2 regions of the Clostridium sp. CM027 genome follow, and region 1 is predicted to be linked to the other one. Evidence: riboswitches for the same ligand, from Rfam matches in the RefSeq annotation. Region 1 holds a riboswitch; the other holds the start of a gene.
The links. Region 1 has a riboswitch for glycine ahead of KTC92_RS06695 (GrdX family protein). Riboswitches for the same ligand answer to the same signal wherever they lie in the genome.
Positions count from the first base shown of each region.

Region 2: linked by a shared signal. The riboswitch ahead of KTC92_RS00915 (sodium:alanine symporter family protein) and the one ahead of KTC92_RS06695 (GrdX family protein) in region 1 are both predicted to bind glycine.

Region 1 covers NZ_CP077725.1:1,392,392-1,397,426, forward strand. Annotated here, with positions in the region: gene KTC92_RS06680 (glycine/sarcosine/betaine reductase component B subunit) at 1-318, opposite strand, end outside; gene KTC92_RS06685 (co-chaperone YbbN) at 351-683, opposite strand; gene trxB (thioredoxin-disulfide reductase) at 702-1,622, opposite strand; gene KTC92_RS06695 (GrdX family protein) at 1,654-2,031, opposite strand; glycine riboswitch at 2,114-2,182, opposite strand; gene KTC92_RS06700 (double-cubane-cluster-containing anaerobic reductase) at 2,422-3,567, opposite strand; gene KTC92_RS06705 (acyl-CoA dehydratase activase) at 3,585-4,364, opposite strand; gene KTC92_RS06710 (hypothetical protein) at 4,918-5,035, shown strand, end outside.
Region 2 covers NZ_CP077725.1:185,235-190,269, forward strand. Annotated here, with positions in the region: gene KTC92_RS00900 (class I SAM-dependent methyltransferase) at 1-401, shown strand, start outside; gene KTC92_RS00905 (Nif3-like dinuclear metal center hexameric protein) at 392-1,207, shown strand; RNA gene rnpB (RNase P RNA component class A) at 1,259-1,644, shown strand; glycine riboswitch at 1,824-1,953, shown strand; gene KTC92_RS00915 (sodium:alanine symporter family protein) at 2,098-3,441, shown strand; gene KTC92_RS00920 (phosphoribosylformylglycinamidine synthase) at 3,734-5,035, shown strand, end outside.

The DNA.
Region 1 (5,035 bases):
TCCAGTAGTTACAACAGCTGCGCCTTTCAAAACATTTGTTCTTCCATTTCCAACTGTATCAACCTTGCTTATAAATCCTGGAAATATCCCACCGCTACCTGATACCTTTACCCTTGGCTCAATAACGTCTTTAACTGGAATTATTCTTGTCTCATCTCCGGGTCTTGCAATTTCAATGCTAATACTTTCAATTCTTTCATCTCCGCCTATATGTGCAAGCAGTTCTTCTTTATTTACAAAAATAACTCCCTTTTCAACCTTTGTGCAAGTGCCAAATTGAACATCATTAATTTTAATTTCACCAAGTTCTAAACGCAAAGTTTCCACCTCCGAAATAGTTTAGCCATTTATTACAATGTTTCATAAACGCTTTTAATAAAATTCTCTACATCATCAATTGTTTCGATGTTTTCAGGGGTAATAGTGCTTATTTTTTCGTTATTTTTATAAATTATCATCGTTGGGAGTCCAAGTACTCTTTGAGATATAGCGAGTCTTCTAGAACCACCGATATTAAGACTTGCAAATTTGATTTTATCGCTATATTTGTTTTCTAGTTCGTGTACTCCAGGCATAAGTTCCTTACATACTTCACATTTGTCACCCCAGAAATCAACAAATACTGCTTTTTCAGAATAAGATACTACTTCCTCATCAAAATTTTCCTTTGTCAAACTAATCATTTTAAATACCCCCTAATTCTATTTATTTGCTATATATACTTCTGCAGAAGTTGCTGCTATTGCGCCATCAGCTGCTGCAGTTATAACCTGTCTCAAATTCTTGACCCTAATATCTCCAGCTGCGAAAACGCCTGGAATGTTGGTTACCATATCATCATTCGTCATTACATAACCACTTTCATCCATATTGACCTTACCTTTGAATATTTCTGAAATAGGAATGTATCCGACAAATACAAAGCATCCATCAACCTTCACTTTTTGAACTTCGCCTGTTTTAACATTTCTGACCTTAAGGCCTTCAAGTATTTCATCGCCTTCTGCCTCATCTATAACTGAGTCGTATATAAACTTGATTTTTGGATTAGCAAAAGCTTTTTCTTGAATTGATTTACAAGCTCTTAATTCATCTCTTCTATGAATTACTGTTACACTATCTGCAAACTTTGTGAGATAAATTGCTTCAGTTATGGCGGAATCTCCACCGCCATTTACGGCTACATCGAGCTCCGTAAAGAAATCAGCATCACAGGTAGCGCAATATGAGATTCCCTTGCCCCGTAGCTCATTTTCATTTTTAAAACCTGCTAATCTGGGATAAGCGCCTGTTGCAATTACAATAGTTTTAGCCTTATATGTTTCTTTTTTGCATTTAACAGTTTTTATTTCACCTTCAAGTAAAATATTTTCTACAGTATCTTTTGCAAACTTTGTACCAAATTCCTCGGCTTGAGTTCTCATTCTTTTAATCAATTTTGGACCAGTGCACTCTTCAATTGAGCCAGGATAATTTGCAAGTTCATCTGTTATTGCGGCCTGTCCTCCAAATTTTCCTCGTTCAATTATTATAGAATCAAGTTTTGACCTTGATGCGTAAAGCCCTGCCGATAGCCCAGCTGGGCCACCTCCTATAATTATAGTGTCATAGATATGCTCCATTTTAAGCCCTCCCAGTATATTGCATTTATTTTCAATTTAGACCATGACTTATAATATCGTAATCTATTAACATGAAATCATTTCGCACCGCATCTGACCATGCTGGTGTTCCCCTATCTTTAATGAATTTTTCAGTTGTGTGTATTGATTCTTCAATAAAATTAACTGACTGTAAATCTATTACTTCTTTTTTTGATTTTGTTATTATTACAGTTTTGTAGGGCGTTTCATTTGGCTTTATGCTACTAGAAAGCGGATGTGTGAGCAAAAGGTGTCCCTTATGAATATGATTTCTTACAGCTTTTAGTACATTCATTATTCCAGTACTTAAAAATTCGACTTTATATTTTTCACCAAATTTGTCTAGACATAATGGGTTATTAGTTACAATCAATACTTCTTCTATCAATTAATCCCCCCCTTACAAATACATTAATTCAATTTATTTCCGCTTGCGCATAAAAAAAGACAAAGATAAGAAGCTCATTTAAGCCTTTATCTCTGTCTTTTTACCTGAGAGAATTACTCCTTCGGTGCAATTGCTTTCCAGAGGTATATCAATCTTCGGTCCTTTTGCCTGAGATATTCATATTACAGCGCATGTAATACTTGGCCCTTCGGCTATCCATTTAAGGATGTTATATTAAATAACTAAGCTTAAGCTTAATCTCCCGAAAACATCATCTATCAATATTTAAAAGTTATTACAACTTTATTATAGTCTTTTTTTTAACAATGTAAAGCTTTTAATTCAAATACTATCTATAAATTGAAATAATATCCATCTAAATCATTTATATTATAACATCTCTATAAATGCTGACATTCTTGTATTAATTTGTCCTATATCTGCTTGAGAATAATCTGTTTCAATGCTCATATATGGAATATTTTTCTTGTTCAAAACTCTTTTTAATCTAAGAGTTTCTACATTATACGTATGACAAGCTTGAAGTATTACATCTATTACTCCGTCAGCTTTATATTCTTTACATAACTTTTCTAACAAATCTATTCTGTTATCATTTGGAGTCATACAAGAGCATCCAATATTTAAATATTTTTCTGTTAAAGCGTAAAGAGGATCCTTGTTTTCATCAACCAATGTCTCTGTTGTTTTAGCTCCACCGCAGTTTTCATAGCATACCACTACTCCACCATTCTCTTCTATTGCCTTAATTATTTTTTCAGTTCCTTGTCCTAGAGGACATCCTGTAATAAGTATTCTCTTTGCATCACTCGAAACTTTTCTTTCCCCACTATTATACCTATCTAGTGACTCACTTGTTATGCTTTCAAGATCTTTTATCAATACTTCTTTATCCAATTTAAATCCTGCTCCAGATAGAACCTTATGCATTTCGTAGCCTGTAATTGCTGGTGGTTCTAGCTGGCCTAGCTCATAAAACTTTCTTAGAGCTACTCTTTCCCTATTTTTAAGCTTAATCGCTATTTTAATCTTTTCATCCGTAATTTCAACACCATAAAAATTTTCTAGACACTTCTTTAGCTTTACTAATTCATTGCTCCATAGTTTATAAGAATCCTCATCATTACAGTTTTGAGGAAGCTGCATAATATGAGTCTTCTTAATATCTGCTAAATATTCATACATCTTCTTCTTTCCATCACATGTAGTTTCTCCAACAATCATATCGGAAAAATAGAAAAATGGACATTTATCTGTAATTGCAAAGCCATAAGATGCTTTAATTAATGGGCATAGATTTCTTGGTAAATCCCTTTCGGCATCAGCTATAGGTTCCTCAGTCATACTGCATAATGAAACTGCAATAGCATCTGCGGCCATTATTATTTCTGTTGGTGTGAAAGTACAAAACACCCCCACAACCTTCTTGCCTTCATCTTTTAAATTCTTGATGCTTAAAAAAGCATTTCTTCTTGCTTCACTAAAATCCTCAAATTTTTCTGGTAAGTTATTCATTAATATATCCCCCTCCGTTATAATGCTTCATTAGAATTTTCTTCAATTCTGCTTGCCATTATAGCCGCTCCAATAGCACCTGCATATCTTGCCATTCTTTGAGTAGCTACAGGTGAACCTAATTTTTCTGAAAGTTGATCCACAATAAATGGGCTATCGCAAAGTCCTCCTGTTAAGAAATAATTATGTGAATCAGAATGTTTTTGACACAGAGATTTTACTTTACCTGTAATAGATTCTATAACACCAAATGCAATATCTTTACGTTTTTTTCCACTACCAATAAGACTAATGACTTCAGATTCTGCAAAAACGGTACACATTGAACTGATAGTTGTTCCACTCCCCTTTGCGGCTTCAGTGCAAAGTTCATCAATATCGAATCCTAGTGTTCCAGCCATTAATTCTAAAAATTTACCAGTGCCAGCTGCACACTTATCATTCATAGAGAAATTTGTAACCTTACCACTTTCAACAGTTATAACTTTTGTATCTTGTCCACCTATATCAATAACTGTACAATCTTCATGTAATAAGTAATACGCTCCAACTGCATGGCAAGTTATTTCAGTTATTGTTTTATCTGCATAGGGTACAGAAACCCTTCCATACCCTGTTGCAACTATTTTACTATTACTAGAGGTCATTCCTAGCTTTTCTATTGCTTGTTTTATTTCCTCAGCTGTTTTGACACTACTCCAACCTGTTGGGTAAATAAAAGTATTTTTAATTTTATCATGTTCAAGAATACATACCTTAGAAGCAGTTGATCCAATGTCAATTCCTATGTATAGCATGTCCTTCACCTTCACTTTCTTATTGTAAATAATTAAAAAAATAATAAACCTCTAAACTAATCACACATTTTTGCAATTCATTTTCATTCCCTCCATAATATATAAAACATAATATTATTTTACTATATTTACAGTTTATTCACAATGAACATTATGCATTATATTGGAATTATAACTGTTTTTCAGGTATAGATTTCTGAATCAGAGTGTGTTACTGTTATTTAACTTTTTATAACCTTCTAATGTTGCAAGTTTCATTTTGTATGTATTTTTTTCTTTTATATCAGATTCGTTTTCATCGATTACTTTATTAACTTGTTGTTCACTTCTGTAAGCAATGATAGTCCATAAATTACAATTAAATTTGCAGCGTAAATTTAATTGTAATTTATGGTTTTAAATCATATTGTTTACATTTTTTTATCATTGTTATAGAATATATTTACATAACGCATTCGGTGAATATGTTATGTAAATATTCTCTATGGGGTATGTTGTTAAAACAATTAGAATTGATTATGAGCTCTAGCATTGTTCCAGAAGCTAAAGCATTATGGGAAAGGCAACTCCACATATTCATTATGGAGATGAAATGTATTTAATCTTAGGAGAAGAAAATGCAGCTACTATCGCAGTAACTTTAGGTGATGACTATTACGAAATTAAAACTC
Region 2 (5,035 bases), 1.2 Mb from region 1:
TAATAAGAGACATTTTAGAAGCTGACTTAGATGTTGTTAAACAATTTAATTATATGATACTTCAGCCAGTTCAAAATGCTGAGGTTTTGAGAGAATATTTATATGTCGCTGGGTATGATATCCTTGATGAAGAAATTTGCAATGATGATGGTAGGTTTTATGAAATTATCAAGGCAAGGTATAATACTAAACCAGTAGAAGTAGACAGTATATATTACGAGATAAGTAAAATATTATTAGATAAAAAACAATTAGTAATGCAAAAATTTATAGAATATAAGTTGCAAAAATATTCAAAAATATATGATACTTTAAATGAAGATACAATTTTATCTAAAAATAGAAAACAACAACTTTATCTTGTTATAATACGGCTTAAGGAGTTTTTGAAATGCTTTTAAAAGTAAGTACTATTGAGCATATTATGCAGCAGGTTGCTCCACATATACTAAAAGAGGATTATGATAATGTAGGATTAATGGTTGGGGATAAAGATGCGCAGGTTACAAAAATTTTAATTGCATTAGATTGTACAATGGACGTAATTCGCGAGGCAAAGAATAAGGGGTGCAATTTTATATTGACTCATCATCCTCTTCTTTTTGTTAAACCCAAAACTATTACCACAGACACTTTAGTAGGAAAAAAAATTATTGAGCTAATTGTGAATGGTATAAATGTATATGCTAGTCATACAAATTTAGATTCAGTTAAAGGCGGACTTAATGATATTGTCACAGAAATTTTAGGGTTTACTAATTATAAGGTAATAGAGAATTCAACAATTCAAGGGTATAATAATGGTGATAATGGTATTGGAAGGCTAGTGATTCTGGATACCCCAATTTTATTAATGCCCTTATGTGAAAAGGTTAAAGAACTTTTAAATACTGAGTATATTAGGTATGCAGGCGACCATAATAAAGTAATAAAAACCATTGCGATTATAAATGGCAGTGGAGAAGACTTTTTTGAGGAGAGCATAAAATTGGGTGCAGATTGCATTATTACAGGAGATACTAAATACCATCATGTTAGTGATTTATTAGAAGAAAACATAGCGCTGATTGATGCTGGGCATTTTGCAACTGAGTGGACACCACTCATAATATTTGCAGAAAAGTTCAAAAAGCAACTGATAGAAAATGGATATGACAATGAGGTTATAATTTCTAAAAATACACATGATCCATATAAAGTTAAGTAATAATAAAATACTATTTGCTTTTATTTTAATAGTATGATATCATTGGTTTTACGAGTAAGCCAGACAATCGCTGCTAATTATTGCGTGCGATAATTAGGAGAGGAAAGTCCGAGCTCCATAGGGCAGGGTGCTGGATAACACCCAGTGAAGGTGACTTTAAGGAAAGTGCAACAGAGATATACCGCTAAAGGCATTCAAAAGTTTAGTTTTTCTAAATTTTTGAATGTACTAGCAAGGATGGAAAGGCGAGGTAAGAGCTCACCAGCGCAATGGCGACTTTGCGGCTATGTAAACCCCACCTGGAGCAAGATCGAATAGGAGAACATTATGAGGCTGCCCGTCTCGTTCTCGGGTGTATCGCTTGAGCCTATTGGTAACAATGGGCCTAGATAGATGATTGTCTAATACAGGACTCGGCTTATAGGCTTAGTCGTACCAAAAAACACTCACTTTACAGTGAGTGTTTTTTTTATTGACTAAAAATTCAAAATATGTTATAGTCATGCGAAGTATTACAAATTAATAATTTCGGATGAAGATATTTGGAGAGAGATGTATAACATCCACCGAAGAAGTTAAACTTTCAGGTATCCATTTTTGGAGAAGTACTGATATCGGACGAACCTCTGGAGAGACTTATATAAGCACCGAAGGAGAAAGCTAAACATTATTTAATTACATATTATTTGTATGAAATTTAATAGTGCATTAGTGAAACTCTCAGGTAAAAGGACAGGGTTATTTTCAAGAGGTCATTTTATTTTGATCTCTATTTTTTGTGTGCTTTAAAAAATAATGGTCTCACAGAGTATTAATTGGTATAAATATATTCTTTACACAAGAAATTTTTTATCTGAAAAAATTTTAATAACTAGAAGGAGCGTGTGTTTATGGATTTTTTATCAATTATTAAAGGTATTAACGGTGTTTTGTGGGGGTATGTACTAATATTTTTGTTATGTGGTACTGGAATTTACTTTACAATGACGTTAAAATTTGTTCAAGTAAGAAAATTTAAAGATGCATTTAAAAAGACTTTTGGAGGAGCTAAATTCGGCAATAAAGCAGGAAAAGATGGAATGTCATCCTTTCAAGCCATGACAACTTCAATAGCGGCTCAAGTAGGAACAGGAAATTTAGCAGGAGCCGCAACTGCTATAGCATCAGGAGGACCGGGTGCTATATTCTGGATGTGGCTAAGTGCTTTCTTTGGCATGGCAACTATTTTTGCGGAAGCAGTGCTTGGTCAAAAGTATAAACAGACAGTTGACGGTGAGGTGACGGGAGGACCTGCTTACTATATTAGTAAAGGCCTTGGGAGTAAAAAGTTGGCAGCATTTTTCTCAGTAACTATAATAATTGCATTAGGATTTATAGGGAATATGGTACAATCTAACTCAATAAGTGCAGCAATAAGCCCAAATACCAATATTCGTATAATCATTGGTGTGATAGTTGCAGCATTAGCGGGTATGATTTTTATTGGAGGAGTAGGCCGAATTGCAGCCTTTACTGAAAAAGTAGTTCCGTTTATGGCTATATTTTACATACTGGGTAGTTTAGGAATCATTATAGTGAATTTTGCTAATTTAGGACCAGCATTTAAAATGATATTTGTAGGAGCTTTTAACCCTAAAGCGGCTACTGGCGGTTTAATAGGAGTTGGCGTAAAAGAAGCTATGAGATACGGCATTGCAAGAGGTTTATTTTCTAATGAAGCTGGAATGGGGTCAACACCACATGCACACGCAGTTGCAAAAGTTAATCATCCAACTGAGCAGGGACTCGTTGCAATAGTATGTGTATTTATTGATACCTTTATAATTTTAACATTAACTGCACTTGTTATATTAACTACAGGAGCATTAGATGGAAAAACTACTGGTATAGCGTTAACTCAAAAAGCTTTTTCGAATGGTATGGGAAGTCTTGGAGGTCCATTTGTAGCTATAGCGTTATTTTTCTTTGCTTTTTCTACCATAGTAGCTTGGTATTTTTTTGGAGAGGCAAATGTTAAATACTTATTTGGAAAAAAAGCGTTAACGACATATAGAGGATTGGTTCTTGTATTTATAGTATTAGGAGCAGCTCTAAAGGTTGATCTAGTTTGGGAACTCGCTGATACTTTTAATGGATTAATGGTTATACCGAATTTAATTGCATTATTAGGTCTTGGAGCTTTAGTTAAAAAGACTTTGAAAAATTACGAAAATGATTTTGAAAAGAAAAACTAATTTTATAATTTTCTTTTTAGAAAAAAACAGGATGGCAGATTTATGCCATCCTGTTTTTTTGTTAGTATTAAAACAATGAAGTATGGAACTACATTAAGATAAGAAATTTCATAATTACTATAATATTATTAAATTTCGTAATTTAATAATATTATAGAAAAATTAAAAACCACTTTATTCTAAAATATGCTTTTATAATTAGATGAAGTATATTATAATGTGATTATAACGAATTATAAAAGAAAATCATTGTTTAATATTCGTATAAATATAAATTTTGGAGGTATTAATCATGAAAGATAAGATATATAGGTTATATGTAGAGAAAAAAGCGAACTATAATGTTGAAGGTGAAAAAAAACTAAGAGATATAAAAATAAATTTAGGTATATCGAACTTGGATGGGCTTAGACTAGTTAATAGATATGATGTTATGGGAATAACCAAGGAGCAGTACCTAATGTCAAGGAATACAATATTTTCAGAACCTACAGTAGATCAGGTTTATGATGAAGAGTTAGATATTCAAAAGTACGATACTGTATTTGCTATTGAATTTTTGCCTGGACAATATGATCAGAGGGCAGATTCAGCTGCTCAATGTATACAAATTTTAACTCAAGAGGATAAACATATAGTTAAAAGTGCAAGAGTTATAGTGTTAAAGGGAAATATTACTAATGACGAACTAAATAAAATTAAAGAGTATTGCATAAATGCCGTAGACTCTAGAGAAACAGGGTTTGATAAACAGAATGATTTACAGCAAAGGTTTAATGAGCCAGAACAAGTAAAAACAGTAGAATCTTTTATTGAGATGAATGATACGGATTTAAAAGAGTTCTTAAAAAGTAATGGACTTGCTATGAGCTTTGAGGATTTGAGATATTGTAGAGATTATTTTAAAGAAACGGAAAAGAGAGACCCATCTATAACGGAGATAAAAGTTATAGATACGTATTGGTCAGATCACTGTAGGCACACAACTTTTAATACTGTAATTGAGGATGTTTACATAGAAGATGGTAAATATTCTAAACCAATTAAGATGGCTTACGCGGAATATTTAAATACTAGAGAGTTTGTTTATGATAAATCAAATAGGGACGTAACACTTATGGATATGGCTGTTATTTCCATGAAAGATTTAAGGAAACAAGGGAAATTAAAGGACCTTGATGTTTCAGACGAAATAAACGCCTGCAGTATAATTGTGAAAGCAGACATTGAAGGAGAGAAGGAAAAGTGGCTAGTAATGTTTAAAAATGAAACCCACAACCACCCTACTGAGATAGAACCTTTTGGTGGTGCAGCTACTTGTCTCGGTGGATCAATAAGAGACCCATTATCAGGTAGAAGCTATGTGTATCAGGCAATGCGTGTTACTGGCTGCGGTGATCCAAGGACGAAAATTTCAGATACAATAAAAGGCAAACTTCCTCAAAGAAAAATAACCCTTGAAGCTGCTCATGGATTTAGTTCTTATGGAAATCAGATAGGACTTGCTACAGGACTCGTTTCTGAAGTTTATGATGAAGACTTTGTGGCTAAAAGAATGGAAGTAGGGGCAGTTATTGGAGCTGCACCTTATAAG